DNA from 4 places in the Isoptericola sp. NPDC057653 genome. Region 1 is predicted to be linked to each of the others. Evidence: riboswitches for the same ligand, from Rfam matches in the RefSeq annotation. Region 1 holds a riboswitch; each other region holds the start of a gene.
The links. Region 1 has a riboswitch for thiamine pyrophosphate ahead of ACFU9A_RS19575 (thiamine ABC transporter substrate binding subunit). Riboswitches for the same ligand answer to the same signal wherever they lie in the genome.

Region 1 (7,386 bases):
GAGCGGCAGCATGAACGCGGCGTCGAGCACCCCGACCGCCCGCCGCAGGCCGGCCCGGCGCGGGCGCCGGGACACGACGAGGGCCACGAGCCCGCCGACGACGACGGCGATGGCCGCGGCCCAGGCGGCGGTGCGCAGCGAGTTCGCGAGCGCCTCCCACACCGTGACCGTGAGCGCGTTACGCCCGCCGGTGGTGCCGAGCGCCGCGTAGTTGGCGAGGCTCCACGACCCGTCGGGGGCGTGCAGGGACCGGGTGACGAGGCCGGCCATCGGGAGCACGAGCAGGCCCGCCACGACGACGAGCGTGACGAGGGCGGGCACGATGTCCGCGCCGTCGGCGCCCGCGCGCAGCCGCAGCCGGTGCGCGGCGACCCGGTCGCTGGTGAGGTGCAGCGCGCGCTCCCGGCGGGACCGGGCCCGGGAGCTGACCGCCAGGGCGGCCCCCACCACGACGAGCTGGAGCACCGAGAGCACCGCCGCGGAGCGCAGGTCGAGGAACTGGGTGGTGCGGATCCAGATCTCCGTCTCGATGGTGCCGTAGCGCAGCCCGCCGAGGACGAGCACGACGCCGAACGCCGTCGCGCAGAACAGGAACACCACCGCGGCGGCCGAGGCGATCGCCGGCCCGAGGGCGGGCAGCGTCACCGTGCGGAAGGCGCGCCAGGGCGTGGCGCCGAGGGCTCGCGCCGCCTGCTCGGCGCGCGGGTCCAGGCGCTCCCACATGCCGCCCACGGTGCGCACCACGACGGCGTAGTTGAAGAAGACGAGCGCCAGCACGATGCCGGCGAAGCTCTCCTCCAGGTGCGCCCAGCCGAGCGGGCCGCCGGGGGCGAACAGGGCGCGGAACGCGACGCCGACGACCACGCTGGGCAGCACGAACGGCACGGTGACCAGGCCGCGCACGAGCGTGCGCCCCGGGAAGCGGCACCGGTACAGCACGTACGCGCCCGGCAGGCCCAGCAGCACGGACAGCACCGTGCCCGTGACGGCCTGCGCCAGCGTCTGGCCGACGATCCGCCACGTGCGCGGCTGCGACAGCACCTCGGCGAAGCCGGACAGGTCGAGCGCGCGACCCGCCGCGGTCTCGGTGAAGAACCCCTGCAGGACGAGCGACACCACGGGCCACGCGAAGAAGACCGCGAGGAACCCCAGCGGGAGCACGACGGCGGCGCCCCAGCCGAGCCAGGCGCCCCAGCGGTCCGCGCGCCACCGCGCCGACCGGGTGACCCGCGCGGCCGGGACGCCGGTGCGGCGCATCAGTCGACGACCGTCGCCGTCCACTGCTCGATCCACTCGTCACGGTGCGCGGCCACGTCGGCGGGCGCCACCTCGAACGGCTTGTCGGCCAGGGGTGCGAACTGCTGCCAGTCGGCGGGCAGCTCGACACCCGGGTCGGCCGGGTACATGTACATCTGCCCGGGCACGTCCGCCTGGAACGCCTCGGAGGTGAGGAAGTCGACGAGCTTCTCGGCGCCCTCGGGGTTCGCGGCGCCCGTGAGCACCCCCGCGTACTCGACCTGCCGGAAGCACGTGCCGAGCATCGCGCTCGTGGTCGACGACTTCCCGTCGTCGGTCACGGTGAACGCGGGGGACGTCGCGTACGACAGCGCGATCGGGCGCTCGCCGCCCTCGCCCGCGCCGGAGAAGTCCACGTAGTACGCGTCCTCCCACGACTCGGCCACCTTGACGCCGTTGGCGCGCAGGTCGGACCAGTAGCCCTGCCAGCCGTCGGCGCCGAACGCGCCGATCGTGGCGAGCAGGAACGCGAGGCCCGGCGACGACGTCGCGGGGTTCGTGACGACGGTCAGGTCCTGGTACGCCGGCTTCGCGAGGTCCTCCAGCGTGGCCGGCGGCGTGACGTCGTTCTTCTCGAACCAGCCGTCGTCGAGGTTCATGCAGACGTCGCCCACGTCGACGGGCGTCAGCGTGCCCGCGAGGTCGTCCGGCGCGTACGCCGCGACCCGCGGGTCCAGGTCGGCCGGCTGGTACTTCTGGAAGACACCCGCGTCGACGGCCCGCGACGCGTAGGTGTTGTCCACGCCGAAGACGACGTCGCCCAGCGGCGCGTCCTTGGTGAGCACGAGCTGGTTCACCAGCGTGCCGGCGTCGCCCGGGGCCACCTGCTTCACGGTGAGGCCGGACTCCTTCTCGAACGCGGCCAGCACGTCGTCGGAGACGGCGAACGAGTCGTGCGTGACGAGCGTGAGGGTGTCCGACGCGCTCGCCGCGTCGTCCGGCCCGCTCCCGCCGCCGCACGCCGCCAGCAGCGGCAGCAGGGCGACGACGGCGACGCCCGCCGCGGCCGTCGTGGTCCGGGGCCGCGAGGTCCTGTGGGTCATGCTGTCCTCCTCAGAGTGCGAGAAGGGGGTCCTGCGGGCACCCGGCACCGTTGTGGTGCGGCCGTCCCGCAGGGAACGAGATTCCCGACTTCCTCCACCGGTCCTAACCGGGTCAGGTTCGAGGGTCTGCGGCGTTCCGCACTCTCAGCGCCGGTGGGCGCTCCCCTGTCGTATCACCACGAGCCTACACACCGGCGCCGCGCTACCGTGGTCCCGTCCGCGGGGCCCTGGTGTGACATGCCTGACGTGCCACGACGCCCGCGGGCACCGTACGACGACGCACCGGCCACGCCGGGGACCGACCGAGGGAGAGCACGTGACGGACACCGAGCAGCCGCTGGGCGTGAAGGTCGGCACGGTGGTGCTGACGATCGCCGCCGGATGGGTCGCACAGAAGCTGATCGGGGTGGTGTGGGAGAAGGCGACGGGCAACGTCGCCCCCACCAACGTGGACGACGACGAGATCTCCATCATCCAGGCCGTGACCTTCGCGGCCGTCTCCGGGGGCGTCGCCGTCCTCGCGAAGCGGCTCGCACGCCGGGGGGCCGTGCGCGCGGCCGCCCGCTTCATCCCCAGCCACTGAGCGCCGACGGCCCGGGCCCGCACCGCGCGAGCCCGGGCCGTCGCCCGTCCGGAGCCGCGCGTGCCGAGCGTGAGGGTCAGCGGCTCGCGCGGGGCCGACGGCGCGCGAGCTGCGCGTCGTGGCCGTGGGGCCGGTCCACCGGCCGCACGGCGGCGAGCGCGTGGCTCAGCCGGTCGGCCGCGTCCTTCGCGGGCGGCGCCCCCCGGACGACCTCCGCGGCGGTGAGCGCCGTGTCGCGGTCGCCGACGGGCCGCGAGAGCTCCTTCATCACCTGCTCGCCCGCGGACTGGGCGGAGACGCCCACCTGGGCGCCGACGTCGGTGAGCACCTCCGTGGCCACCGACTCGTCCACGCCGCAGACCGCCATGATCGCGCCCTTCGCCTGCTCCGACGCGGCGGCGGCGACGAACGCCCGCGAGACGGCGCGGTGGGCCTCGCGCTCCAGCGCGTCGCGCACCACGGGGCTGGTGTCGATGACGTAGCCGACCAGCTGCGACGACGCGCCGTCGGCGCCGTGCCGGGCCTGCCCGGTCACCACCACCGAGTGCGTGCGCCCGTGGTCGTCCACCACGCGGTGCCCGCCGGCGAACGGGCGCCCGGTCCCGAGCGCCACCGTCGCGGTGCGGGAGAGCCGCTCGCGGTCGTCGGGGTGCAGGTGGGCGCGGAGCACCTCCGGACCGGGCTCGATGGCCCCGGGCTCCCGCCCGAAGATCCGATAGACCTCGTCCGACCACCACCACGAGCCCGTGGCGACCTCGACGCGGTACTGGCCCACGAGCAGCTGGCTACCGGCGCCGAGCAGCTCCGCGAGAGCGACGAGCTCGCGGCGCTGGTGGTCGTTCGGAGTGCCGGGTATCGACATGGCTCACCTCCCAGTGCGGTGCAGCTGGGTCTGCCAGGCAGATCTCTTGGCTTCACACGGTACCGGGACGAGGCGTCGGCGCCACCCCGTGGAGGGGCTCGCGCGGGGGAAAATGCGGACCCGTGGCAACGGTGTGCGCCGGCGCCCGTCGCGCGGAGCACTCGACCCCGTGGTCGCGACCCCCCGGTGCTTCGGGGGCGCGACCACGGGGTCGTCGGTCGTGCGACGCCTCGGCCGGCGGGCGCGTCGTCCGCGGGCCGCCGGCGGGGCTGGATCAGACGGCGGGCGTCGGCGCGGGGGCCGCCACGGCCGCCACCTCGCCCTCCGCCTTCTCCTCCGCGAGCGCCTTGCGGTGCTGGCGCAGCGAGTAGACGACGGCGGCGGCCCAGCCCACCGCGATGATCCCCAGGACGAGCGAGCGCACGCCCGGGGCCACGGGGAACTCGTCGAGGCTCAGCAGGGTGCGCACGTTGGTGAGCACGATGATGCCGCCGACGGCGGAGCCGAGGACCCGCGGGGGCACGAGGCGCACCAGCCACGCGGCGATCGGGGCGGCGATGAGGCCACCGATCAGCAGCGCCAGGGCCCAGGACGGGTTGATGCCGGCGGTCCCGAGGCCGAACAGGAACCCGAGGCTCGCGGCCACGGCCACGAAGAACTCGCTGGTGTCGATCGAGCCGATCACCTTGCGCGGCTCCATCCGGCCGCTCGCCAGGATCGCGGGGGTGCCGACCGGGCCCCAGCCGCCGCCGCCCGTGGCGTCCATGAAGCCGGCCACGAGGCCCAGCGGGGTGAGGAAACGCTTGCGGAGCGGCTGGCCCAGGCGGTCGGTGCGCAGCCCGCGCAGCGTGAACCGGAGCAGCACGTACAGGCCGAGGCCGAGCAGCAGGATGGACATCAGCGGCTTGGCGATCTCGGTCGAGAGCCACGAGAGGAACGTCGCGCCGGCGAACGCCCCGACAGCACCGGGGATGCCGATCCTCAGGACGACCTTCCAGTCCACGTTGCCGAACCGCCAGTGGGAGACGCCCGACGCGAGGGTGGTGCCGACCTCCGCGAGGTGGACGGTCGCGGACGCCGCTGCGGGGTTCGTGCCGATCGCGAGCAGCAGGGTCGTCGAGGTCACGCCGTAGGCCATACCCAGGCTGCCGTCGACGAGCTGCGCTCCGAGGCCCACGAGGGCGAGGAGGACGAGAGTCCGCACGGGGGGTTCCCTCCGTCGGGGCGGCAGCCGTTCTGCCGCAACAGATAGAAGTTACCCGATCGGACCTATCGGATTCAACGGTATCAGGCGCCCGATCGCATGGTGAGACGTCGTCGACCGGTGGTCGCCACGCCGCGCGCGGGCGCGGCCGGAGCGCTCGCGCGCCCGGCCTCCTCCGACCGCGGCGGCCGTCAGGCTCGCGGGCAGGTCACGGGCTGTGCCAGGCGGACTCGTCGTCGGTGAGCCGGCGGACGGCGTCCGGCACGTTCCCGGCGGCGAGGTCGGCGAGGCTCACCTGTTCGAGCACGGCGCGCACGTTGACCCGGAGCGCCACCCACACGTGCAGCAGAGACGCCGCCGCGCCGGTGTACTCGAGGTCCGACGGCCGCGCGTCACGGACGAAGACGAGCGGTCCGTCGACGGCGCGGACCACGTCGGCGACGGTGACCCGGCTGGCCGGGCGCGCGAGGACGTACCCGCCGCCCGCGCCACGGCGGCTCGCCACGATGCCTTCGCGCCGGAGGTCGCTGAGGATCGCCTCGAGGAACCGGTGCGGGACCCCCTGGGCGCGGGCGAGCGACTCGGCGGGCACCGGCCCGCCGTCCTCCGCCGCGGCCAGCTCGGCGGCCGCGCGGACGGCGTAGTCCGCCTTCGCCGAGATCCTCATCGGTCGCGCGTCCCCGTCGACCCGGCGAGCTGCGCGCCCTCGAGCAGGCGGCCGGCGGCCTGCGCCGACCGCGCGAAGGAGCCGCTGAGCGGGAGGCTCGGAAGGATGACGGCCTGTGCCGCGTGGTAGACGTCGGGCTTCCCGACCCAGGTGCGCCCGGAGGGCACATTGTCGGTGTCGAGCTCGTGGAACCAGGAGCCGCGCTCGTGGTCCACCAGGTGGTCGTCGATCCAGCGCCACCAGCCGTCCGCGAGCTCGGCGTAGCGGCCCTCCCCCGTCGTGCGGTGCAGCACGTCCGCCGCGGCGGCGGCCTCCGCGGCCACCCAGTGGAAGCGGCGCGCCTCGACGGGGGTCCCCGACCAGTCCGTCGTGTAGACGAAGCCGCCCTGCGGCCCGTCCCAGCCGTCCTCGACGGCGCGGTCGAACAGCCGCCGTGCCGCGTCGGTGCGCTGCCCGACGGTGTCACCCGCGACGTCGACCTGCAGCAGCAGGCGCGCCCACTCGAGGCCGTGGCCGGGCGTCGCCCCGTAGGGCTTGAACGGGTCGTGCGGCCGGTCCGCGTTGTACTCGAGCTGCGGCACCCACGCCGAGTCGAAGTGCTCGGGGATCCGCCAGGCGTTGTCGCCGGCCCAGGAGATGACGCGGTCGGCCACGACCGCCGCGCGGTCGAGCCAGCGCCGCTCGCCCGTGGCGTCGTGCGCCGCGAGGAGCGCCTCCACGCCGTGCATGTTGGCATTCACGCCGCGGTACGGGTCGACGACGGACCAGTCGCGCGACCGCTCGTCCAGGTGGAGCCGGTGCCCGGCCTCCCAGAAGCGCTCGTCGAGCACGCCCAGCGCCGACTCCAGCAGCGCCTCCGCGCCCGGGGCGCCGGCGACGACGCCCGTGGAGCCCGCGAGGACGACGAACGCGTGCCCGTAGGCCTGCTTGAGCCCGTTCACCTCACCCGCGCCGGGCCCGCGCGACGCGAGCCAACCACCGTGCTCCCCGTCCGCCAAGGACACGGCGACGCCGTCCAGGCCGCGGCGCAGGAGCCCCTCGGCACCCTCGACCCCGAGCAGGTGCCCGAGCCCGAACGTGTGGGTCATCCGGCACGTGATCCACAGGTGCGCGGGCTGACTGGCGTCCACCGCGCCGTCGTCGTCGAGCCACCCCGCCGTGCCGTCCACGCCGAGCGAGGGGCGCGCGAAGTCCAACAGGCTGAGGAAGTGGTCGGCCCGCCACGAGGCGTCGGGACCGCTGGCAGGGAGAACTGGAGATCCGGTCACCGGTCGAGCCTATCGGGCCCGCGCGCCGACCGATGACAGCGCGGTCATCGTGGTCACGCGAACGCTCGGAGGCCGCCCTCGATCCCCTCTGCCCGGGGGAGCCGCTCGTGCGGGACCGCACCGGGCGGGGTGCGCGTGGCACCGCAGCGACGGTCGACGGCGGGGACGGTCAGCGGCGGGGACGGTCAACGGCGGCGCGCGTGTCCGCGGTCCCGGGCCCCGCCGCGGCACCTCGACCCGCGCGACGCCCGCAACCCCGGCTGCCGGCGCTCGTACCGGAGCACCTGGACTCGCGCGACGCCCGCGTCCCCGCCTGCCGGAGCCTCTGCCTGAGCGGGTGGGGATGGCAGGTGCGATCAACCGTCGCGATCAGCCGTCAGGTGCCAGGTGCCGACGGTTGGGCCGGCTCATGGTCTGTCGTGCCGTGGCCTCGACTATGTTCGGGGTATGCGAAAGGCCCACC
Region 2 (7,386 bases), on a different contig from region 1:
GGGCCAGGTCCGGGCGCTCGGCCCCGAGCACGTCGGCGACGGCGGTCGCGCGCTGCGCCGAGAGCCTCCGGTTGAACGCGTCCGTGCCCACGGAGTCGGTGTACCCGTCCACGCGCACCGTCGCGCCCTGCGGGACGTCCTCGGCGAGCTCCGCCACCGCCGCCCTCGCCTCCGGCGTGAGGGTGGCCTCGCCGAACTCGAACAGCAGGTCGGCGGTGAGCGTGACGACGGTGTCCTCCTTCTTCTCCCGCTTCTTCTCCAGGACGGTGGTGGAGTCGTCCGGCCGCAGCGCGAACGTGGAGTCCGCCGCGCGGAGGTCGACCGCCGCGTCGGCCGCCATCTCCGGGGTGGTCTCCGCTCCCGCCACCCGCGCGCGGGCCTCCGCGAGCGCGTCCTCGGCCGCCGTCAGCAGGTCGGGGTCGGCCACGGCCGCGGAGCCGGTCGCCGCCGGCGAGGCGGACGGGTCCGTCGTCGCCGCGGCGGGCACCGCACCCGCGGCGACGAGCGCGAGGGCCGCGGCGAGCGGGGCGACGGCGCGGCGGACGCTCACTCGGCGGCGCCGTCGCGGTAGGTGACCGTCGCGTCCGTGAACAGCGGCAGGCCCTCGGCGGGCAGGACGTCGACGGTCGCGGGCTCGCCCTCCGGCGCGGGCAGCACCGCGGACACCTCGACCGCGCCGTGGTTGGGGAACTCGAAGGAGTGCTTCTCGAGCGGGGACACGAGCATCGACTCGCGGCACCGGATCTGCGCGAGGGCCGCGTCGGTCGCGCTGTCGGTGTCCTCCTGCCAGGCGCCCTCGGTGCAGAACGGGCGGTAGGCCTTGAGCCCCGCGCGGTCGGTCACCGTCGTCGCGGGCTCGACGGACATGTCGTACCAGCTGACGCCCGCGTCGGCCGGTGCCGCGTCGTCGTCCCAGCGCAGCGCCCAGCGGACCGTCATCACGCCGTCGCCCACCTCGACCGCCCGCAGCGTGACGGTCACCTCGCCGCCCGGGGCGGCGTCCGAGCCGTGCGGCGTGGCGAGCTTCTGCTCGGCCATCGCCTGGTCGGCGACGGTCGCCGTGCCGGGGCCGGCCGCGGCCTGCTCGGCGTCCGCGCCCAGCTCCGGGCCGCCCGTCGTGGCGGTCGCGTCGTCGTCCGCCTCGCCGGTGCACCCGGCGAGCAGGAGGGAGCCGGCGAGGGCGAGCGCGGTGGCCGTGCGGGCGCGGGCGAAGGGCCGTGCGGTCATGGATGCTCCGTCTTCCGGGCGGCCGTCGCCGGCCGTGAGGGGGGTCGGCCTCACCCTGGCACGGGCCGCCCGCCCGGGGCGAGAGGTCTCGACGGGGAGACCTCCCCATCGGCGACCCACGCCCGACGGGGAGAGGGTCGTCAGCCGAGGCGCTCGCGGAGCTCGCGCGCGGCACGCTCCGGGTCCGGCGCCTGCGTGATCGCCCGCACGACGACGACCCGGTCCGCACCCGCGTCGAGCACCTCGCCGAGCCGGGTTGCGTCGACGCCTCCGATCGCGAACCACGGCGTGGCGGGACGGGTCGCGGCGACCTCCCGCAGCAGGTCGAGGCCCACCGCGGCGCGGCCGGGCTTGGTGGGCGTGGCCCACAGCGGGCCCACGCAGAAGTAGTCGACCTCGGGGTCCGCCTCGGCCTGCGCCGCCTGCGCCGCCGAGTGCGTGGAGCGGCCCAGCACCGGGGCCGCACCGAGCAGCCCCCGCACGGCCGGGACGGGCAGGTCCCGCTGCCCCATGTGCACCACGGGCGCCCCCGTCACCGCCGCCACGTCGGCCCGGTCGTTCACCGCCCACAGCGCGCCGTGCTCGGCCGCGACGCGGGCCACGACCTCCTGCAGCTCGAGCTCGCGCGCCACGTCGAGGGTCTTGTCGCGCAGCTGCACGACGTCGACCCCGCCCGCGAGCGCCGCGTGCAGGAAGTCCTCGAGGTCGCCGCGGTCCTCGCGGGCGTCGGTGCAGAGGTACAGGCGGGCGGCGGCGAGGCGGGCGCGCGTCGTGCCGGGAGCGGCGCTGGTCGTGGTCACGCCGGTCAGGGTAACCACGGCCCGGGTTACAGTGACGGCGCACGGGAGCCCCGCTCGGGGCTGAGAGGGCGCAGGAGCCGACCGTCGAACCTGATCTGGGTCATGCCAGCGAAGGGAGCGCACATGCCCACGTCCGTCCCTCCGTCCCCCCGCGACGTCGTCGTGGTGGGCGGCGGCATCGTCGGCCTCGCCGTCGCGTGGCGCGCCGCCGCGTCCGGGATGTCCGTCACGGTGCTCGACCCCGCCCCCGGCGACGGCGCGACCCGCGCGGCCGCGGGCATGCTGGCCGCCGTCGCGGAGGCCGACTTCGGCGAGCACGAGCTGACGCGGCTCAACCTCGCGTCCGCCGCGCGCTGGCCGGGCTTCGCCGCCGACCTCGCCGCCGCGTCGGGCCGCGAGGTCCCCCTGCAGCGGGCCGGCTCCCTCGCCGTCGCGTACGACGCCGACGACCTCGCCCTGCTCCGCCGCGTCCTGACGCTGCACCGCGGATGGGGGCTCGGCTCGGCCGAGCTCACCGTGGCCGACGCCCGCCGCCGCGAGCCGTACCTCGGCCCGCGCCTGGCGGGCGCGGCGGCGGTCGAGGGCGACCTCGCCGTCGACCCGCGCGGGGCCCACGCCGCGCTGCGCGCCGCGCTCGGCGACGCCCTGGTCCCCCGTGCCGCCGTGCGGCTGGAGCGCGACCGCGCGGGCCGGGTCGTCGCGGTGCAGGACGACGCCGGCGCGCGCCACGCCGCGGGCGCCGTGGTGCTGGCCACGGGCGCCGTCCCCGCGGCCGCGCTGCTCGACGCCGTCCCGGAGGCGCCCGTGCCCGTCCGGCCCGTCAAGGGGATCACCCTGCGGCTCGACGCCGGCCCCGGGCTCGCCCTCGAGCACGTGGTGCGCGGCACCGTGCAGGGACGGCCGGTGTACCTCGTGCCGCGCGCGCCCGGCACCGGGACCGGCCCCGGCGGCGGGCCCGCGCACCGCGAGGTCGTGGTCGGCGCCACCAGCGAGGAGCGACCCGACGACCGCCGGGCCGAGGCCGGCGGCGTCTTCGCCCTCCTGCGCGACGCGCGCGCCCTCGTGCCCGGCATCGACGAGGCCGCGCTCGTCGACGTCACGCCGCGCGCCCGCCCGGCCACCCCCGACAACCTGCCCCTGGTCGGCGCCACCGCGGCCCCCGGTCTGCTGGCCGCCGTCGGCCACGGGCGCAACGGCGTGCTGCTCGCGCCGCTCACCGCGGACGCCGTCGTCGCCGCGCTCACCGGCGCGCCCGCCCCCGACCCCGCGCTGGCCGCCGCCGACCCGCGGCGCTTCGCCCCCTCCCCCGCCCGCCGTACCGAAGGAGCCGTCCGATGACCGCCGCGCCCCCCGCCCCCACCGCCGTCGTGAACGGCGAGCCCTACCCGCTCGACGGGCCGCACGGCGACGGCGTCGAGGCGCTCGTCGCCGGCCTCGTGCCCGCGTTCGTGGCCGACGGCACGGTGCAGGGCATCGCCGTCGCCGTCAACGACGCCGTCGTCCCCCGCGGCCTGTGGGCCGGCACCCGGATCGCGCCCGGCGACCGGGTCGAGATCGTCACCGCCGTCCAGGGCGGCTGAGGAGGAACCATGACCAGCACCGCGACCCTCGCCGACCCGCTCGAGATCGCCGGCACCACGATCGGCTCGCGCCTCGTCATGGGCACGGGCGGGGCGGCCAACCTCATGACGCTCGAGGACGCGCTGGTCGCGTCCGGCACCGGGCTCACCACCGTGGCGATGCGGCGCGTCGCAGTGCGGCCCGGCGGGGCGGGCGCTGAGGACGGTGGCATCTGGGGCCTGCTCGAGCGCCTCGGGATCCGCGCCCTGCCCAACACCGCCGGCTGCTTCTCGGCCCGCGAGGCGGTGCTCACCGCGCGGCTCGCCCGCGAGGCGTGCGGCACCGACTGGGTGAAGCTCGAGGTGATCGCCGACGACGTCACCCTCCTGCCCGACCCGTTCGGCCTCGTCGAGGCCGCCGAGGAGCTCGTGCGCGACGGGTTCGTCGTGCTGCCGTACACCAACGACGACCCGATCCTGGCCCGCCGCCTGGAGGACGTCGGCTGCGCCGCCGTCATGCCGCTGGGCGCTCCGATCGGCACCGGCCTGGGCGTGCTCAACCCGCGCAACATCGAGGCGATCGCCGCCGCCGCGCGGGTCCCCGTCATCCTCGACGCGGGCGTGGGCACGGCGTCCGACGCGGCCCTCGCGATGGAGCTCGGCTGCGCCGGCGTCCTGCTCGCCACCGCCGTCACGCGGGCCGCGGACCCCGTCCGGATGGCGCACGCCATGCGCCTGGCCGTCCAGGCCGGCCGGCTCGCCGCCGGCGCTGGCCGCATCCCGCGGCGCGAGGGCGCCCTCGCCAGCTCGACGCCCGACGGCCGCCTCGACCTCGCCCTCTGACCGCCCCGCCCGCCCGGTGCGAGGGTCCGCACCATGCCGTGGTGGGCCCGTGCTCGAGCGACCTCGCGAGGTGTGCGGACCCCCTCGGCGTCAGACGGCGAGGAGGAGCGCGGGCGCGCCGCCCTCGACGGACCGGGCGTCGACCCCGGCCGCGCGGGCGACGTCGGCGACGCGGGCCGAGCGGGCGCCGGCCGCGCACACCAGCAGCACGGGGCGGTCGACGGGCAGCTCCGCGCGCGCCACGTCCGCGCCGTCGGGCCCGAGGAACACGCCGCTCGGCACGAGCCGCGACCCGGCGACGGGCAGGGCCTGCGCCTCCCAGTCCTCGCGGACGTCGACGAGCGCCACGGGGGCGTCGCCCGCGAGCAGCGCGGCCGCCTCGCGCGCGGTGACGCTCGCCGGGCCCATGCCCGCGTCGGCGGCGCCGCCCGACGGCGCGGGCAGGCCGCAGAACGCCGCGTACGCGGCGTCGTCGGCGAGCAGGGCGGTGACGGGCTCGCGCGTGGGGTCCGGGCGGACGGCGAGCTGCCGCCACGTGAGGTCGAGGGCGTCGTAGACCGCGATGCGGCCGAGCAGCGTGGTGCCCGCGCCGGTGATCAGCTTGACGGCCTCGGTGGCCATGACCGACCCGACGGTGCCGCACAGCGCGCCCAGCACGCCGCCGGTGGCGCAGTCCGGCACGGTGCCGGGCGGCGGGGGCACGGGGAAGACGTCGCGGTAGGTGGCGCCGCGCTCGCGGGAGCCGTCGGCCGACCGCGGCGCGCCCCAGAAGACGCTCACCTGCCCGTCGAACTGGTGGATCGCGCCCCACACGACCGGCACGCCGAGGACCTCCGCGGCGTCCGACACGAGGTAGCGCGTCGGGAAGTTGTCGGCCCCGTCGAGCACGAGGTCGTACCCGCGCAGGATGTCGAGGACGTTCTCGGGGGTCAGGCGCTCCGCGTGGGCGACGACGGCGACGTCGGGCGCCAGGTCCGCGAGGCGGTCCCGGGCCGAGTCGACCTTGGGCCGACCGACGTCGGCGGTGCCGTGCACCACCTGGCGCTGCAGGTTGGAGACGTCCACGACGTCGTCGTCCACGACGCCGAGCGTGCCCACCCCGGCCGCCGCGAGGTACTGCAGGGCCGGGCTGCCCAGGCCGCCCGCGCCCACGACCAGCACGCGCGCCGCGGCGAGCCGCCGCTGCCCCTCCGCGCCGACGCCCGGCAGCGGCAGGTGCCGGGCGTACCGGGCGAGGCGTGCGGCGTCGAGCGCCGGGCCGGGCGCGACGAGCGGGGCGAGGGCGACGGCGGCCGGGTCGCTCATGCCGAGTACCGCTCCGCGAGCGCGGCGAGCTTGGCGTCCGCGCCGGCGTGCACGCGCTTCTCGAGGATGAACGACATCACCGGGACGACGCCGGCGAAGACCATCGTGGCGAGCCGCCCGAAGCCCCAGCGCATCTTGGACCACAGGTCGAGGACGCTCACGAGGTAGACCACGTAGATCCAGCCGTGCGCGAACGGCACCCAGCCCAGGTAGTCGACGACGACGTCGACCTTCACCACGTACTTGAAGAACAGCTCGAAGCACAGGATCAGCAGCATCACACCGGTGAGGATCGCCATGAACCGGTAGCGCTTCAGGGCTCCGCGGGCCTTGCGGATGGCGGTCTCGGCCTGGGCCTGGCTGGCGGCGGGGGTCTGCTGCGGCGTGCTCACCCCAGCATCGTAGGCGGGGTTCGGACCTCGACGGCCCGCCCGCCCGCGCGTTATTCCGTCGCCCGGTGTCGGTACGGCTCCGTACGCTTGATCCCCGTGCGACCCCTCCCCCTCCCCGACGTGGGCAACCCCCCTCTGACGTCCCCCGCCAAGCTCCTCGCCTGGCAGGGGTGGCGCCAGCGCGACGTGCTGGCGAAGTCCCTGGTGGCGGGCGTGGTGGCGATGCTCGCGTCGGCCGCGGCCCCGCTGCTGATCGGTCGCGCCATCGACGAGGGCCTGTCGCAGGGCTTCGGCGGCCCGCTGTTCCTGTGGTGCGGCGCGATGCTGGGCGCCGCGCTCGTCATCGTCGTCGCCGGCATCTTCAACCACATCTGGGACGTCGAGAACTGGGTGCGGGCGTCGCTGTCGTTCTCCCAGCTCGTCGGCTACAAGGCGTCGCGCGCGGGGCACGCGATCACACGCAAGCTCCCCACCGGCGAGGTGGTGTCCGCCGTGGCGAACGACGCCCTCCGCGTGGGCGACATGTTCTCCATGGCCGGCCGGTTCACCGGCGGCGTGATCGCGTACGTCGTGGTCGTCGCGATCATGCTGTCCCAGCACGCGCAGCTCGGGCTGGTCCTGGCGCTCGGCATCCCCGCGGTCGCCGTCGTGCTCGGCCTGCTGGTCAAGCCGCTGCAGTCGCGCCAGACCACGCAGCGCGAGGCCACCGGCCGGCTCACGTCGCTCGGCGCGGACACCGTCTCCGGACTGCGCATCCTGCGCGGCATCGGCGGCGAGGACGAGTTCGCCGCCCGGTACGCGCGCCAGTCGCAGGACGTGCGCCACCAGGGCGTGCGCGTGGCCGTGCTGCAGTCGGTGCTCGACGGGCTGCAGGTGCTGCTGCCGGGCCTGCTCGCCGCGCTCGTGCTGTGGCTCGGCGCGCGCGCCGCCGTCCGGGGCGAGATCACCAGCGGGCAGCTCGTGACGTTCTACGGGTACGCCGCGTTCCTCGCCTGGCCGGTGCAGATGGCCACGCAGATGCTGCAGATGGTCATCCGGGCCGTGATCTCGTCGCGCAAGATCCTCGACGTGCTGCGGGTCACCGAGGCGACGCCGTCCGCCGAGGCTCCCGCCGACGCGCCCGACGCCGGCGTCGACCTGGTCGACGAGACCAGCGGCCTCGTGCTGCGCGACGGCCGCGTCGTGGGCCTCGTCAGCGCCGACCCGGACGCCTCGGCGCGGGTCGCGACGCGGCTCGGGCGGCTCGACGACGAGGCGGAG
Region 3 (7,386 bases), on a different contig from region 1:
GGCGGGACCCGCCCCGGCGCCGATGGTCCGGCCGCCGTCGGCCTCGGCGGGTGTGCGCGGCCTCGACGAGACGGGCCGCCTGGCCCCCATCCAGCGCCCCACCGGGGAGATGTCCCGCGCGGTCGCGCCCGCCCCGGTGTCGCGGCCCGCGGCGCCGAGCGCCCAGGCGGCCCCCACGCGCACCTCGATGCGACGCGACTTCGCTGCACCGCCGGCCGCGCCCTCGCCCGCCCCGACGGGCACGACGCTGCCGCCCCTGTCCTCCCCGGCGAGCGCCGCCCCGCCCGCGGCGACCCCGCCCGCCTCGGTGGCCCCGCGCCCCGACGGGCCCCCGCGTCGTTCGCCGTTCGCGACCACCGGGTCGGACTCGCCGTTCGGCGCGCCGTCGGCGCCGACCGCCGCGCCCACCGCCCGGGCCGCCGCGCCGGCGGCGCCCGCGAGCGCGCCGGCCTCGTCGACGCCCCCGCCGCTGCCCTGGGCCAGCCCCGCGGCGGAGCGGCCCGCCGCCCTCCCGCCCTCGCGCCCGACGGCGGGCGCCGCGCCGGCCGCGCCCGCGCGCCCCGCCGCGTCCCCGTTCGACGCCCTGGTCGCCTCGGAGCAGCCCGTGCGGGCCCGCTCGGCGGCGCCGCAGGTCGAGGAGGACGACGAGGAGGACTGGGACGAGCCCGAGGCGTCCTACACCTGGTTGCACTACATCGTGCTGGTCGTCGTCGCGTTCGTGCTCGGCCTGCTGGTGTGGAAGCTCCTGCTCGCCGGCTCGGACGACAAGAGCTTCAGCACCGACTCCGCCGCACCCGCGGTGACCCACTCCCTCACGACACCCCAGCCTGGAGCCGCAGCATGACCGCCACCCCCCGCGCCGTCGAGCTGGCGATCGCCGCCGCCCGGGCCGCCTCGGACCGCAAGGCGCAGGAGATCATCGCGCTCGACGTGAGCGAGCAGCTCGTCCTCACGGACGTGTTCCTCATCGCGTCCGGCACCAACGAGCGCCAGGTCTCGGCGATCGTGGACGCCGTCGAGGAGGCGATGATCAAGGCCGGCGCCAAGCCGATCCGTCGCGAGGGCAAGGCGCAGGCGCGCTGGGTGCTGCTCGACTTCGGCGACGTCGTCGTGCACGTGCAGCACGCCGAGGACCGCGTGTACTACGCGCTGGAGCGCCTCTGGAAGGACTGCCCCGCCATCGACCTGCCCGAGGACGCGCGGGGCGGCGACGGCGCGGCCGCGGCGGCGGAGTACGGCGACGCCGCGGGCGACGGAGCGATCCGCCTCGCGGGCGACGAGCGGTGACGGCCGGCACGGTCGTCCTGCTCCGCCACGCCCGTACGGCGTACAACGCGTCCCTGCGGCTGCAGGGGCAGATCGACATCCCCCTCGACGACGTCGGCCGGTGGCAGGCGGGGGAGGGCGGCTCCGCCCTCGCGTCGTCGCACCGGGCGACGCGCATCGTGTCCTCCGACCTGGGCCGCGCCCTCGAGACGGCGACCGCGTACGCGGAGGCGCTCGGCGGCGCCCCGGTGCAGACCGACGTGCGGCTCCGCGAGCGCGGCTTCGGCGACTGGGAGGGCATGACGGGCGCGGAGATCTCCGCGCGCTGGCCCGAGGAGTACGCCGCCTGGCGGCGGGGTGCCGAGCCGGCGGGCGCGGGGGCCGAGTCCAAGGCGGCCGTCGCCGCGCGGATGACCGAGGCGGTCGCCGAGCACGCCGAGCAGCTGGACGACGACGCGACCCTGGTGCTGGTCTCCCACGGCGCCGCGATCTCCCTGGGGGTCACGGCCCTGCTCGGTCTCGACCCGACCTCGTGGCGCGGGCTGGCCGGCATGCACAACGTGCACTGGTCGCACCTGCACCGGTCGGGGGAGGGCGCCGTCCCGGCCTGGCGGCTCGTCGCGCACAACGTGGGCGCCGGATACCCGCTGGACCACTGGCAGGCCGGTCCGGACTGGAATTTGGAACCTGACCCGAAGTCTGCCTAAGATATCGACGTTCCGAGGGGCGCAAGACCGGAGGAACACACCGAATCAGACGAATCGTCGGTCGCTCGCGGCCACGAGAGTCGGTTCTCGGGGCTGTGGCGCAGCTGGTAGCGCACCTGCATGGCATGCAGGGGGTCAGGGGTTCGAGTCCCCTCAGCTCCACCCCGACGAGAAGGCCCGGAACCCTCAGGTTCCGGGCCTTCTCGCATGTGCGGGGTCTCGCGCCGGCCCACGCTGCGGGACGACCTTGCGCCCGGCGACCGGTCGCCTAGGGTGGGCTGCGGCCGCGTCGTCGGCCGCCACATCTGAAGACACCCATGACAGGGGAGCGCCGTCGAAGGGGCGCTGAGAGTGCGGGCACGAGCCGCAGACCCTTGGAACCTGCTCCGGTTAGCACCGGCGAAGGGAGTTACCTGGAATGTCCGCGCCCATCGCACGTCCGACCGTCCTCGGGACGGTTCGCGCGAACCTGCGGTACCGCACCGTCGACCTGGTCACGATGGCGATGCTCGGCGTCGCCGTCGGCGTCGTCTTCTGGGGCTGGACGCAGCTCTACCACCTGCTCTCGGCCGGTCTGGTCGTCGTGTTCCCGCCGGCCACCGGCCTGCTCGGCGGCGGATGGCTGCTCGGTGGCGTGCTCGGCGGACTCATCGTCCGCAAGCCCGGCGCCGCGCTGCTCACCGAGGTCGTGGCCGCGAGCGTCGAGGCCCTGCTCGGCGCAGGCTGGGGCTTCTCCGCCATCGTCTCGGGCGTCGTGCAGGGGTTCGGCGTCGAGCTCGTGCTGGCGCTGTTCCTGTACCGGCGGTTCGGCAGCGCCGTCGCGGCGCTGTCGGGCGCCGCGGCGGGCGCCTGCGGCGCCGTCTACGAGTGGTTCGCCTACTACCCCGACTGGCAGTGGGGCTTCCGCCTCGCCTACCTCGGCCTCTTCGCGCTGTCCGGCGCGCTCCTCGCCGGGCTCGGCGGCGCGGCGCTCGTGCGCGCCCTCGCCCGCGCCGGCGTGCTCGACGCGTTCGGGCCCGGCAGGGACCTGGCCGACCGCGCCGCCCGGGGCTGAGGGGTGGCGCGCGCACGGCTGCAGGGCCTCACGTGGCGCCCCACCGGTCGGGCGGCACCCGTGCTCGACGGACTCGACCTCACGGTCGGCGCCGGGGAGCGGGTCGGGCTCGTCGGGCCCAGCGGGGCCGGCAAGTCGACCGTGCTGCACGCCCTGGCGGGCGTGCTCGGCGACCCGCTGCCGGGCGACCTGTCCGGCACCGCGCACGTGGACGGCGTCGTCGGCCTCGTGCTGCAGGACCCGGGCGCCGCCGTCGTCGCCGAGCGGATCGGCAGGGACGTCGCGTTCGGGCCCGAGAACGCGGGCCTGCCGCGCGACGAGATCTGGCGCCGCACCCGCGGGGCGCTCGACCGCGTGGGCCTGCGGTACCCGCTCGACCGGCCCACGTCGGCGCTGTCGGGCGGCGAGCTCCAGAGGCTCGCGCTCGCCGGCGCGCTGGCCCGCGACCCGGACCTGCTGCTCCTCGACGAACCGACCGCCATGCTCGACCCGGACGCCGCGGCCGAGGTGCGGTCCGCGGTGCTCGACGCGCTCGCCGGCACCGACACCTCGCTGGTGGTCGTCGACCACCAGGTCGGGCTGTGGCTGGAGCACCTGGACCGGGTGGTCGTGCTCGGCCCGGGTGGCGTCGTCACGCACGACGTCGCGCCGGGCGCGCTGCGCCCGCCGGGTCCGGGGTCGGAGCCCGCGCTCCGGGCAGCGCTCACGGACGCCGGCGTCTGGCTCCCGGGGGTGCCGGCGCCCACCCCGCTGCCGGTGCCCGCGGCGCTGGTCGCGCCGGAGCACGCCGGGCCCGACGTGACCGTCGACGCGCTCGGCGTCGACCTCACGACGCGCGGCCTGCACGGTCGCACCACCACCCGCGCGCTCGACGGCGTCGACGCCCGCCTCCCCGCCGGCCGCCTCACCACGATCACCGGCCCCTCGGGGGCCGGGAAGTCCACGCTCGTCGCGGCCCTGGCCGGGCACCTGCGGCCCGCGCGGGGCCGCCTCGCCGGGGCGCCCGGACGCGGCACCCGGTCGCGCGAGCTCGCCCGCCGCTGCGGCTGGGTGCCGCAGCACCCCGAGCACGGGCTGCTCGCCCTGCGCGTGCGCGACGAGGTGGTGCTCACCGGTCGGCGGCTGGGCGTGCCGGTGGACCTGGAGGCGGTGCTCGGGCTGCTGCGTCTCGACCACCTCGCCGACGCGCACCCGTTCCGCCTCTCCGGCGGCGAGCAGCGGCGCCTGGCCCTGGCGGCGGCGCTCGCGCACCGGCCTCCCCTGGCGCTGCTCGACGAGCCGACCGTGGGCCAGGACCGGCACACGTGGGCGGCGGTGGCCGGGTGGGCCGTCGCCGCGGCGGGGCACGGCGCCACCGTCGCGGCGAGCACCCACGACCGGCACCTCGTGGGCCTCGCCGACCACCGCGTCGCCCTGCCGCCGGGCAGGCGGGACGGGCAGGATCGGGGCGCGTCCCGCCCGGGGCGGGTGGTGGCGGCGTGACCGGGGTGCTCGGGCGGGTGAACCCGCTCGTGCTCGTGGCGCTCGGGCTGCTGGGGCTGGTCGCGTCGTTCGGCGTGCGCGACCTCGCGTCGGCGGCCGTCGCGCTGGGCGCCTGCCTCGTCTGCGGGGTGGCGGGCCTGCCGCGGAGGTCCGGCGCGCCGGCCCGCTATCTGGCGGTGGTCGTGGCCGTCGCGTCGGTCACGTGGTCCACGTGGCTGCTGGGCGGGCGCGACCTCGAGGTCGCGGCCGTCGCGGGGATGCGGATCGCCGTGCTCGCCCTGCCCGGGGTCGCGCTCGCGCCCCTGGTCGACCCGAGCGGGCTGGCCGACCAGCTGGGCCAGCGCCTGCGGCTGCCCGCGCGGTTCGTGGTCGGCGTGGCTGCCGCGCTCCAGCGGTTCGAGCGGCTCGGCGACGTCTGGGAGCAGGCGTCCCGCGCCCGCCGGTCACGCGGCCTCGGGCCGGGGCGCGGGCCCCTCGACCGCGGGCGGCACGCCGCCTCCGTGACGTTCGCCGTCCTGGCGGCGACGCTGCGGGACGCGACGACGATGTCGGTGGCGATGGACGCCCGCGGCTTCGCGGGAGCGGGGTCGCGGACGTGGGCCGAGCCGGCGCCGTGGGCCCGGCACGACACGGTCGTCCTGGGCGTCGGCGTGCTGGTCGCGGCGCTGCCGTTCGCCGTCCTCGCGGCCGGGTAGACGGCAGGCGCGCACACTGGGGGAGGAGGTGCGCGCATGGACCGACCGGAGGCACGCACGGAGCACGACTTCGACGCCCTGTACGCGGGGGACGTCCCGCCACCGTGGGAGATCGGGCGGCCCCAGCCCGCGCTCCTCGCCCTCGTGCGCCGGTCCGTGCTCGCGGACCCCGTGCTCGACGCCGGGTGCGGCACCGGCGTGCTGGCGCTCGCCGTCGCGCGGGCCGGGCACCGGGTCCTGGGGGTCGACGGCGCGGCCCACGCGATCTCCCGCGCCCGGGAGCGGGCCGCCGAGGCGATCCTCGAGCCACCCGGCGAGGTGCGCTTCGAGGTGGCCGACGCCCGCCATCTCGACCGGCTGGACGTGCGGCCGCGCACCGTCCTGGACTCCGGCCTGCTGCACACCCTCGACGCGGACGGCCGCGCCGCCTACGTGGCCGGGCTCGCCGCGATCTGCCCGCCGGGCTCGCTCGTCGCAGTGCTCGCCATGTCGGTGCACGCCGGTCTCGGCTGGGGCACCACCGCGGACGACCTGCGCGCCGCGTTCGCGTCGGCGGACTGGACGTCCACCGAGGTCACGGACGCGGAGCTCGTCGCGCGGCCGGCCGACGACGAGCGGCACCTGCCGGCGCTGCTCCTCACGACGCGGCGCGCGTGAGCCCCTGCCGCTCGACGGCGGCGAGCAGCGCGCGGGCCTTGGCCGGCCCCACGGCGCGGCCGGGTCGCGCCGCGACCGCCTCCAGCCCGGGGAAGGTCGCGGCGTCGGCGGGGACGAGACCGCGGCGGGCGGCCTCCGCGAGGTAGGGCAGCGAGGCGTCGGCGACGTCGAGCACGCGGGGGAGCCAGCGGGGCAGGGGGCCGTCGATGGCCCCCGCCGCGGCGACCGCCTCGGTGAGCACCGGCCACAGGGCGGGCAGCGTGGCGGGGCGCCGCTCCACCAGGCGGACCATGCGCGCGGGGCTCGCCGCGGGCTGCGTCACCAGGGCGCGCGCGGCGAGGCGGACGCCCGCCCACCCGAGGCCGCCGTTCCCGATCAGCTCGCGCACGACGCGCTCCCCGCCGATCCCGGCGTCGCCCTCGTGGCACAGCATGGACAGGGCGACGGCGTGCAGGGCCGCGCTGCGCGGCGGGATCCCGCCGGGCGGCGTCCGCAGCGGCCCGCCCGTGCCCTGGGTGCGGTTGCGGTGCTCGTGCGCGCGCAGCAGGCCGGCCTCGGCGTCCCAGGCGAGCCACGCCTCGGTGCCGCGCGCGGGGTAGCCGGACGGGTCGGGTTCCTCGCCCTCGGCGCGCACGACGGCGTCGCACTGGCCCTCGCGCTCCAGGTCGTAGGCCCACACCTTGACGACCCGGTAGACGCGCCCAGGGTGGGCGGGGAGCCGCAGGTCGAGCGCGAGCAGCTTCGTGGGGGCGTCCGGGTCCTGCCAGGCGGCGCCGATGCGCACCCCGTCGTCGACGGCGGGGAGCGTCGCGACCCCCGCGGGCCACACGGCGTCGAAGTCCGCGGGCGCGCTCGCGGGCACGGGCCGCGGCGCCGGCGCGGGGTCCGCCTCGACCGGCTCCAGGGGTGCCGGCGGGAGCGCCGTCACGGCCTCCCGCGCGGCGACGACGGCCCGCGAGGACCCCGGCCGTGCGGCGAGCCGGCGCAGCCCGGGCACGGCGACGACCGCCGGGCCGGCGACCCCGGTCGCGACGGCGGCGGCCGCGTCGGGGGCCAGCACGAGCATCGCCTCGGCGAGCTCCGCCGTGCCCGCGAGCAGACGGGTCCGGTCCTGCGAGGCCGCGAGGAGCCCGTCGAGCACGGGCCAGACCACGGAGGCGAGCCCCTCGTCGGCGAGGCGGACCATCGCCGTCGCGAACGCCGCGAGGGCGCGCGGCGTGGTCCGGAGGTCCAGGAACGCCGCGTCGGCGACGCCGGGGCGCAGCAGGCCGCGGTCCCATGCCTCGAGCACGGCGGCGGAGGCGTCCTCGGCGGCGCGGTCGTGGACGCGGCGCTGGGATCCCAAGAGGTTCACGGCACCCGCCGGCCCGAACGGCGTCGCCCGGAGTGCGGCCTGCCGCAGCGTGACGCCGAGGGCCGGGTCCTCGCTGTGGACGAGGCCCTCCACGGCCGCCTCGCCCCAGCCCGGGAACACCGTGAAGGCGTCGTGGCCCGCGTAGCCGCGGGTGTCGATGCGGCGGGGGAA
Region 4 (7,386 bases), on a different contig from region 1:
CCGAGACCGGTCAGGGCCAGGGCCACGCACGCGTGGTCCTGGCCCTGACCGGTCGTGGGCGGGTGTCGTGCCTCAGTCGCGGCGCCGCGCGACGCGGAGCGCCACGAGGACGGCCGCGCCCGCGAGCACGACGACGCCCCCCGCGATGCCCAGCACGACGACCAGCTCGGAGGAGCCGCCGGCGTCCGTGGTGCCGGTGCCGCTCGCGGGCCGGGCCTCGTCGGCGCCGGCGGCGGGGGAGCCGCACGGCGTGGCGGCGGCGCCCGGGGTGGCCGCGGTGGTCCCGGCGGGCGGGTCGTAGGTGAACGCGAACTGCCCGCTGGTCGGGTGCCCGTCGGCGGACACGATGCGCCAGTCCACGGTGTACTCGCCCGCCGGGCCGAGCGTCACCGGCACGGACGCCGTGCGGTCCTGGGTGGTGGGGCACCCGGTCGCGTGCTCGGTGCCGTCCGCGTCGGTCACGGAGATCACGGTGCTCGACCCGTCCGCGGCGAGGTTGAGGACCGCCTCGTCGAAGGTCACCTCGACGGACTCGGGCGCCTCGGTCACGGTCGAGCCCGTGGCCGGCGTCGTCCCGACGACGACGTTGTGCGCGCTCGCCGGCCCGGCCAGCCCGACCGCGCCCGCGAGGGCGAGCCCGACGGCGCCCGCGCCGGCCAGGAGCGCGCGGCGGGCCGTGCCGCGCCGGCGGCGGGTCACTGCTGCCCCGTCCGGGCGCGCGTGCGGGCGAGGGCGGCGACGCCCGTCACCGCGCCCACGAGGCCCAGCCCGAGGCCGGCCGCGCCGAGCGCGAGGGGCAGGGTGTCGCCGGAGCCGCCGTCGGCGCCCGCCCCGTCCGACGCCTGCGCCGCCGTGTCGGACGCGGCGCCGTGCGCGTCGCCCCCGGTCGCGGGGACGACCTGCAGCACGGGGGCGGGGTGCTCGGGCTCGTCGTCGCCCGTCGCGGGCTGGTCCCACTCGACGACCTCGCCGTCGGAGTACGTCTGCGTGGTCGGCAGCGTGATCGTGTCGACGCCGTCGGGCACGGCGCCGGCCGAGACCGAGAAGCGGAGGAACTCTCCGGGCGCGATGCCGGCGTCCGGGTCGTCGGCGGTCCACTCGACGCTCGCGGGCGCCTCGGTGAGGGTGGTGCCCTGGACGTCGACGGGCTCGGGCAGCGCGGCCCGGGTCACCTTCGCGCTCCACCCGGGGACGGGCTCGACGGACACGCTGGTGAACGGGGTGTCGGTCGGCAGGGCGACCGTCACGGCGGTCGTCGAGGCCTCGGGGGACTCGTTGGGGACCTTGAAGGTCAGGGTGGCGTAGGCGCCGGACTCGGCCGAGTCCGGCGTCACCGTCACGTGCGCGGACGCGGCGGCGGCGCCGAGCACGAGGGCCGGGACGGCGAGGGCGGCCGCGCCGGCGAGCCGGCGGGTGCGCACGGCGACGGCGGCGCGGCGGGGGCTGGTGCGGGCAAGGGTGGTCGAGGACATGGCTGTCTGCTCCGGTGGTTCGAGGGGGTCGTGGGACGGCGGGGCCCGCCCCGTCCGACCTCGGACCGGGGCAGGCTCAGGCGGCGCGCACGAGCGCGCCGCGCCACGACGGCGGTCCGCGCGGCGCGGGGCGGCGGCGGGCGTCCCAGGGCAGCGGGCGCCAGGCGGGCCCGGCGACGACCGGGCCGCGCCGCACCACGGGCAGCGCCGGGGGGCCCTGCACCAGCAGGGCGACGTGCGCCAGGTGCGAGGCGACGTTCGCCGCGGCCCGGTCGCCGGCGGCGAGCAGCAGCGCCGTCAGGACGACCGCGACGGCGTGCGCGGCGAGCATCCACGTGGTGGTGCCGCCGTCCGCGGCGTGCTCCAGGTGCGTGGCGACGCCGGCCGCGGGAGGCAATGAGCCGGGCCCGAGGTCGTGGCCGGCGTGCCCGGCGAGGGCGGTGGCCGTCGTCCCGGCGTCACCGGCGGGGGCGGCGCCCAGCACCGACAGGGCGGAGTGCTGCACGAGCTGCAGCGCGACCATCGCGGGAAGCAGGCGACGGAGCGTCAGGCGGCGTCGCGCCGTCCAGACGGCGACGGGCGCCGAGAGCGCCAGCACGACCAGCCACGCGAGGGGTGCACCGGGCAGCGAGCCGCCGGCCAGGAGGTGGGCGGCGGCCGCGATGCTGAGCGTCGTGCCGGCGACGAGGAGCTCGCGCACACGACGGACGACCACGGACACCCCCGCACCCTATCCCGGCGGGCGACGCGCCTGGTGGGACGCGCGGACGCCCCTCGCGGGCGGTGGGCTACGGTGGCGCCGAACGACACGGGGTGCCTCCCGCCGTCGGCCCCGGCCGGCGCCTGGACGCTGAGATCACACCCGTCGAACCTGATCTAGCTCGCACTAGCGAAGGGATGTCGGCATGAGCGTGCGCGCACGTCACGACAGCTCCGCCCACCAGGGCACCACCGACCGTGGCACCACGGGCCAGGGCACCACCGAGCACGGCACCACCGACCGCGCGGCCCCGCCCAGCCGGCCCCGCGTCCTCGCGATCGCGGGCTCCGACCCCTCGGGCGGCGCCGGGGTCCAGGCGGACCTCAAGGCGGTCGTGGCCGCGGGCGGGTACGGGATGGCGGCGCTGACCGCCCTGACGGCGCAGAACACCCGCGGCGTGCGGGGGGTGCACGTGCCGCCCGCGGAGTTCCTCACGGCCCAGCTCGACGCGCTCGCGGACGACGTCGCGATCGACGCGGTGAAGATCGGGATGCTCGCGGCCGCGCCCGTCGCGCGGGCCGTCGGGGCGTGGCTGGACGGGCTGCCGCGCGGGGCGACGTCGCCCCGCCCGGCCGTCGTGCTCGACCCGGTGATGGTGGCCACCAGCGGCGACCGCCTGCTCGACCCGACGGCCGAGCGCGCCGTGCGGGACCTGCTCGCGAGGGTCGACGTGGTCACGCCCAACCTGCCGGAGCTCGCGGTGCTCGTCGAGGAGCCGCCGGCCGCCTCCTGGGCCGCGGCGCTCGACCAGGCGCGCCGGCTCGCCGCGCGCCACGACGTGCTCGTGGTGGCCAAGGGCGGCCACCTGACCGGCGACGACGGCGCCGGCGCCCCGGACGCCCTCGTCGGTGCCGACGGCGTGCTGCTGGAGCTGGCCGGCGAGCGGGTGCGTACGACGGCGACGCACGGCACCGGCTGCTCCCTGTCGAGCGGGCTGGCGGCCCGGTACGCCCGCACCGGCGACTGGGCCGAGGCGCTGCGCGACACGAAGGCGTGGCTCGCGGCCGCGATCCGGGCGGGGGAGGCGCTGCGCGTCGGCGGCGGGCACGGGCCCGTCGACCATCTCGCGGGGAGCACCCCGTCGGGCGCGGTGGAGCGGGAGCGGCCGGGTGCGCAGGACGGTGCCGCCGCCGCGGCCGGCCGGGCCGCCGTCGACCGGTGGTGGGACGCCGCCGCCCCGGTGCGCGCCGCGATCGACGGGCTGCCGTTCGTGCGCGCGCTCGGCGACGGGTCGCTCGCCGCCGACCGGTTCCGCACCTACCTCGAGCAGGACGCGATCTACCTGCGCGAGTACTCCCGCTGCCTGGCCCGCGCGAGCCAGCTCGCCCCCACGCGCGCCGAGCAGACCTTCTGGGCCGGCGGGGCGCACGGCGCGCTCGTCACGGAGCTCGACCTGCACACGAGCTGGCTCGGCGGCGAGCCGACCGACGTGCCGGCCAGCCGGACGACGGCGGCGTACCTCGAGCACCTGCGCGGCGCGGGCGACGACTACGCGACGCTCGTCGCCGCCGTCCTGCCCTGCTACTGGATCTACCAGGACGTGGGGGAGCGGCTGGCCGCGCTGAACCGCCCCGACCACCCGTACTCCGCCTGGCTGGGCACCTACGCCGACGAGGAGTTCGCCGCCTCGACCCGCCGGGCGGTCGCCGTCCTGCGCCGCGCCGCCGGGGACGCCGGGCCCGCCACGCGGGCGCGGATGGCGGCGGCCTTCCAGCGGGCGTGCGAGCACGAGCTCGCGTTCTTCGACCAGGCCGCCGAGCCCCGTGCGGTCGCGCTCGCCGGGGCCGCGGCGGGGTGAGGTCCGCCGCGCCGGGGCGCCTCGGGTCACCCGCCGGGTCAGCCCGGCGCCATGCCTTCGCCGCGCCTTCACCGCGTGCCGGGCAAACGCTTGCCAAGGAGGGGTGACCGGGGCAAGCGTGTCGGTGGCGGGTGTCAGAATGGTGGTGATGCCCGACACAACGCGCGCACCGCGCAGCAGCAGCAGAGGCGCCGCAGGCGCCGATCCCTCCGACAGTCCGAGGAGGAGCTCCGCCTCCTCCGCCGCGCGCCGACCCGCCGCGCCCGGCACCCCGCCCGGCCGGTCGTCGGGGCCGCCCGGTCCCGCCGGCCCGCAGGCCACGGCCGCCCCCGCGGGCTCCGAGCTCTCCACGATCGCGTCGGTGCGGCGGCTGTACCCGTACGTGCGCCCGGCCGTGCCCCGCCTCATCGGCGGCCTGTTCTCCGCGCTGGGCGCCAGCCTCGCCGCCCTCGCGATCCCGCGCGTGCTGCAGACCCTGGTCGAGGGTCCGCTCGCCGAGGGGGCGGCCGCCCACGACCTGGGCGCGCTCGTCGTGCCGGTCGTCCTGGTCCTCGTGCTCGGCGTCGCCGAGGCCGGCTTCGTCCTGCTGCGGCGCAACCTCGTGATGTACCCCGGCACGCGGATCGAGGCGGAGATGCGCATGTCGCTGTTCCGCCACCTGCAGGACCTCCCGGTCGCGTTCCACGACCGGTGGCCCGGCGGCCAGCTGCTCAGCCGCATCATGGGCGACCTCGGCCTGCTCCGCCGGTGGCTGATCTTCGGCCTCCTGCAGCTCGTGGTCAGCGCCGTGACGATCGTCGTCGGCGTCGGGATCCTCCTGGCCACCGCCGGCTGGCTCGGCCTCGTCTACCTCGCGGGCGCGATCCCCGTGACGGTCATCGCGTTCCGCTTCTCGCGGCGCTACCGCGTCATCGCGCGCCTCTCGCAGGACCAGTCGGGCGACCTCGCCACCACCGTCGAGGAGTCCGTGCACGGCATCCGCGTGCTCAAGGCCTTCGGCCGCGGCCGCGACGCCCTCGACTCGTTCACCGACCAGGCCGAGGAGCTGCGCCAGACGGAGATCCGCAAGGCCGGCAACCAGGCCACCGTCACCACCGCGCTGCAGCTCATCCCCGAGGTCACCCTCGCGGTGTGCCTCGTGCTCGGCACGGTCCTGGCCGCCCAGGGGCAGATCACCGTCGGCAGCCTCGTCGCGTTCTTCCTCACGGCCGCCGTGATCAACGGCCCCGTGGTCGACCTCGGCATGACGCTCTCGATGACGCTCAACGCCCGCACCGCCGTCGACCGCTTCTTCGAGGTCATGGAGACCCCGAACCCGCTCGCCGACCCGGCGGACCCGGTCGAGGTGGGAGCCTCCCGCGGGCAGCTCGAGCTGCGCGACGTGACCTTCCGGTACGAGGACTCCGCGCGCCCCGTGCTCGAGCACGTCGACCTCGAGCTGCCGGTCGGCACCACCACGGCGCTCGTGGGCCTCACCGGGTCCGGCAAGTCCACCCTCGCCATGGTCGTCCCGCGCATCTTCGACGTCACGGGCGGCGAGGTGCTGCTCGACGGCGTGGACGTGCGCCGCATGCGGCGCCACGACGTGCGGCGCGCCGTGGCGGTCGCCTTCGAGGACCCCACGCTGTTCTCCGCGTCCGTGCGCGACAACGTGCTCCTCGGCGTCCCGGAGGCCGGCCCCGACGCCGTCCCCGAGGCCGAGCGGGAGCGCCGGCTGCACGAGGCGATCGAGGTGGCCCAGGCCGGCTTCGTCGCCGACCTGCCCCAGGGCGTCGAGACGCGGATCGGGGAGGAGGGGCTGTCCCTGTCCGGCGGGCAGCGCCAGCGCCTCGCCCTCGCCCGCGCCATCGCCGCCCGGCCGGCGGTGCTCGTCCTCGACGACCCCCTGTCCGCGCTCGACGTCGCGACCGAGGAGGCCGTCACCACCCGCCTGCGGTCCGTGCTCGACGGCACCACCAGCCTCGTCATCGCGCACCGCCCGTCGACCGTGGCGCTCGCGGACCGGGTCGCCGTGCTGCAGGACGGGCGGATCACGGCCGTGGGCACGCACAGCGAGCTGCTCGCCACGGACGCCCACTACCGGCACGTCATCTCCAGCCTCGAGCAGGACTGGGAGGAGAGCGCCGAGCACTCGGGCCGGGAAGAGCCCGACCGCGCCCGGGCCGAGCAGGACCGCACCGAGCAGGACCATGCCGAGCAGGCCCAGACCGAGGAGGTCCAGCGGTGAGCCGCCCCAGCACCCCCGCCCCCGCCGGGGACCAGGGGCGACGTCGCCCCACCGACGCGAGCGCGGACGACGCCACCCGTCTCGACAAGGAGACGTCGCGCGCCGTCCGGTCCCGCTCGATGCGCCTGCTGGGCGAGATGCTCCGGCCGCGCCTCGGGGCCCTCGGCCTCGCCGGCGTCCTGGTCGTGCTCTCGACCCTCGGCCAGGTCGCGGGCCCGTGGCTCGTGTCCCTCTCCATCGACTCGGCGGTGCCCGACCTCATGGGCGGGGACGTCAGCACGCTTGTCATCGTGGGCTCGGCCTATCTGGTCGCCGCCGTCGTCGGCGGACTCTGCGCCGGCGCCTACGTGCGGCAGGCGGCCAGGATCGCCCAGGGGGTGCTCCTGGACCTGCGCCGGCGCGTCTTCCGGCACACCCAGCTGCTGAGCCTGGAGTTCCACGAGTCGTACACGTCGGGCCGGATCATCAGCCGCCAGACGTCCGACCTCGAGGCCCTGCGCGAGCTGCTCGACGGCGGTCTCACCGGCGTCGTGTCCTCGCTCATGCTCATGATCTTCACGGGGCTGGGCCTGTTCCTGCTCGACTGGCGCTCCGGACTGGTGCTCGCCGTCGCCCTCGTCCCCGCCTGGCTGCTGACCCGCTGGTTCCAGAAGCACTCCCAGGTCTTCTACCGCGAGCAGCGCACCGCCTCCGCGCGGCTCATCGTGAAGTTCGTCGAGACGATGACGGGCATGCGGGCCGTGCAGGCGTTCCGCCGGGAGTCCACCACCGAGGCGGAGTACGACCGGATCGGCGAGGAGTACCGCGACGCCAACCTGCGGATCTTCAGCGTCAACGGCCGCTACCAGCCCGGCCTCGTCCTCATCGGCAACGTCGCGGTCGCGGCGGCGCTCGCGGTCGGCGGGTGGCGGGTGGTGCAGGGCTCGCTCGACGTCGGCGTCCTGGTGGCCTCCCTGCTGTACGTGAAGCGGTTCTTCCAGCCGATCCAGCAGCTCGGCATGTTCTACAACTCGTTCCAGTCCGCCACGGCGGCGCTGGAGAAGGTGTCCGGTCTGCTGGCCGAGGAGCCCACCGTCGTGGAGCCGCGGCGGCCCGTGTCGTTGCCGCACGCGCGCGGCGGGCTGCGGCT

Region 2: it holds a riboswitch for thiamine pyrophosphate, as region 1 does, so the genes downstream of both, thiO (glycine oxidase ThiO) here and ACFU9A_RS19575 (thiamine ABC transporter substrate binding subunit) in region 1, are expected to answer to the same signal.
Region 3: it holds a riboswitch for thiamine pyrophosphate, as region 1 does, so the genes downstream of both, ACFU9A_RS15885 (ECF transporter S component) here and ACFU9A_RS19575 (thiamine ABC transporter substrate binding subunit) in region 1, are expected to answer to the same signal.
Region 4: it holds a riboswitch for thiamine pyrophosphate, as region 1 does, so the genes downstream of both, ACFU9A_RS12665 (bifunctional hydroxymethylpyrimidine kinase/phosphomethylpyrimidine kinase) here and ACFU9A_RS19575 (thiamine ABC transporter substrate binding subunit) in region 1, are expected to answer to the same signal.

The regions. Positions count from the first base shown of each region.
Region 1 is NZ_JBHVHP010000003.1:543,256-550,641, forward strand. It holds gene ACFU9A_RS19570 (ABC transporter permease) at 1-1,257, opposite strand, end outside; gene ACFU9A_RS19575 (thiamine ABC transporter substrate binding subunit) at 1,257-2,339, opposite strand; TPP riboswitch at 2,412-2,516, opposite strand; gene ACFU9A_RS19580 (DUF4235 domain-containing protein) at 2,656-2,922, shown strand; gene ACFU9A_RS19585 (PAS domain-containing protein) at 2,999-3,784, opposite strand; gene ACFU9A_RS19590 (sulfite exporter TauE/SafE family protein) at 4,059-4,988, opposite strand; gene ACFU9A_RS19595 (RrF2 family transcriptional regulator) at 5,197-5,655, opposite strand; gene ACFU9A_RS19600 (AGE family epimerase/isomerase) at 5,652-6,923, opposite strand.
Region 2 is NZ_JBHVHP010000001.1:1,731,074-1,738,459, reverse strand. It holds gene ACFU9A_RS07880 (OmpA family protein) at 1-550, opposite strand, end outside; gene ACFU9A_RS07875 (hypothetical protein) at 547-1,227, opposite strand; gene thiE (thiamine phosphate synthase) at 1,368-2,027, opposite strand; TPP riboswitch at 2,059-2,161, shown strand; gene thiO (glycine oxidase ThiO) at 2,151-3,365, shown strand; gene thiS (sulfur carrier protein ThiS) at 3,362-3,607, shown strand; gene ACFU9A_RS07855 (thiazole synthase) at 3,617-4,429, shown strand; gene ACFU9A_RS07850 (ThiF family adenylyltransferase) at 4,520-5,734, opposite strand; gene ACFU9A_RS07845 (DUF3817 domain-containing protein) at 5,731-6,126, opposite strand; gene ACFU9A_RS07840 (ABC transporter ATP-binding protein) at 6,217-7,386, shown strand, end outside.
Region 3 is NZ_JBHVHP010000002.1:1,021,400-1,028,785, reverse strand. It holds gene ACFU9A_RS15905 (hypothetical protein) at 1-844, shown strand, start outside; gene rsfS (ribosome silencing factor) at 841-1,287, shown strand; gene ACFU9A_RS15895 (histidine phosphatase family protein) at 1,284-1,973, shown strand; tRNA gene ACFU9A_RS15890 (tRNA-Ala) at 2,063-2,135, shown strand; TPP riboswitch at 2,286-2,398, shown strand; gene ACFU9A_RS15885 (ECF transporter S component) at 2,392-3,027, shown strand; gene ACFU9A_RS15880 (ATP-binding cassette domain-containing protein) at 3,031-4,509, shown strand; gene ACFU9A_RS15875 (energy-coupling factor transporter transmembrane component T) at 4,506-5,204, shown strand; gene ACFU9A_RS15870 (class I SAM-dependent methyltransferase) at 5,241-5,861, shown strand; gene ACFU9A_RS15865 (hypothetical protein) at 5,842-7,386, opposite strand, start outside.
Region 4 is NZ_JBHVHP010000002.1:314,845-322,230, forward strand. It holds gene ACFU9A_RS12650 (copper resistance protein CopC) at 73-699, opposite strand; gene ACFU9A_RS12655 (YcnI family protein) at 696-1,472, opposite strand; gene ACFU9A_RS12660 (hypothetical protein) at 1,549-2,193, opposite strand; TPP riboswitch at 2,272-2,387, shown strand; gene ACFU9A_RS12665 (bifunctional hydroxymethylpyrimidine kinase/phosphomethylpyrimidine kinase) at 2,378-4,030, shown strand; gene ACFU9A_RS12670 (ABC transporter ATP-binding protein) at 4,392-6,257, shown strand; gene ACFU9A_RS12675 (ABC transporter ATP-binding protein) at 6,254-7,386, shown strand, end outside.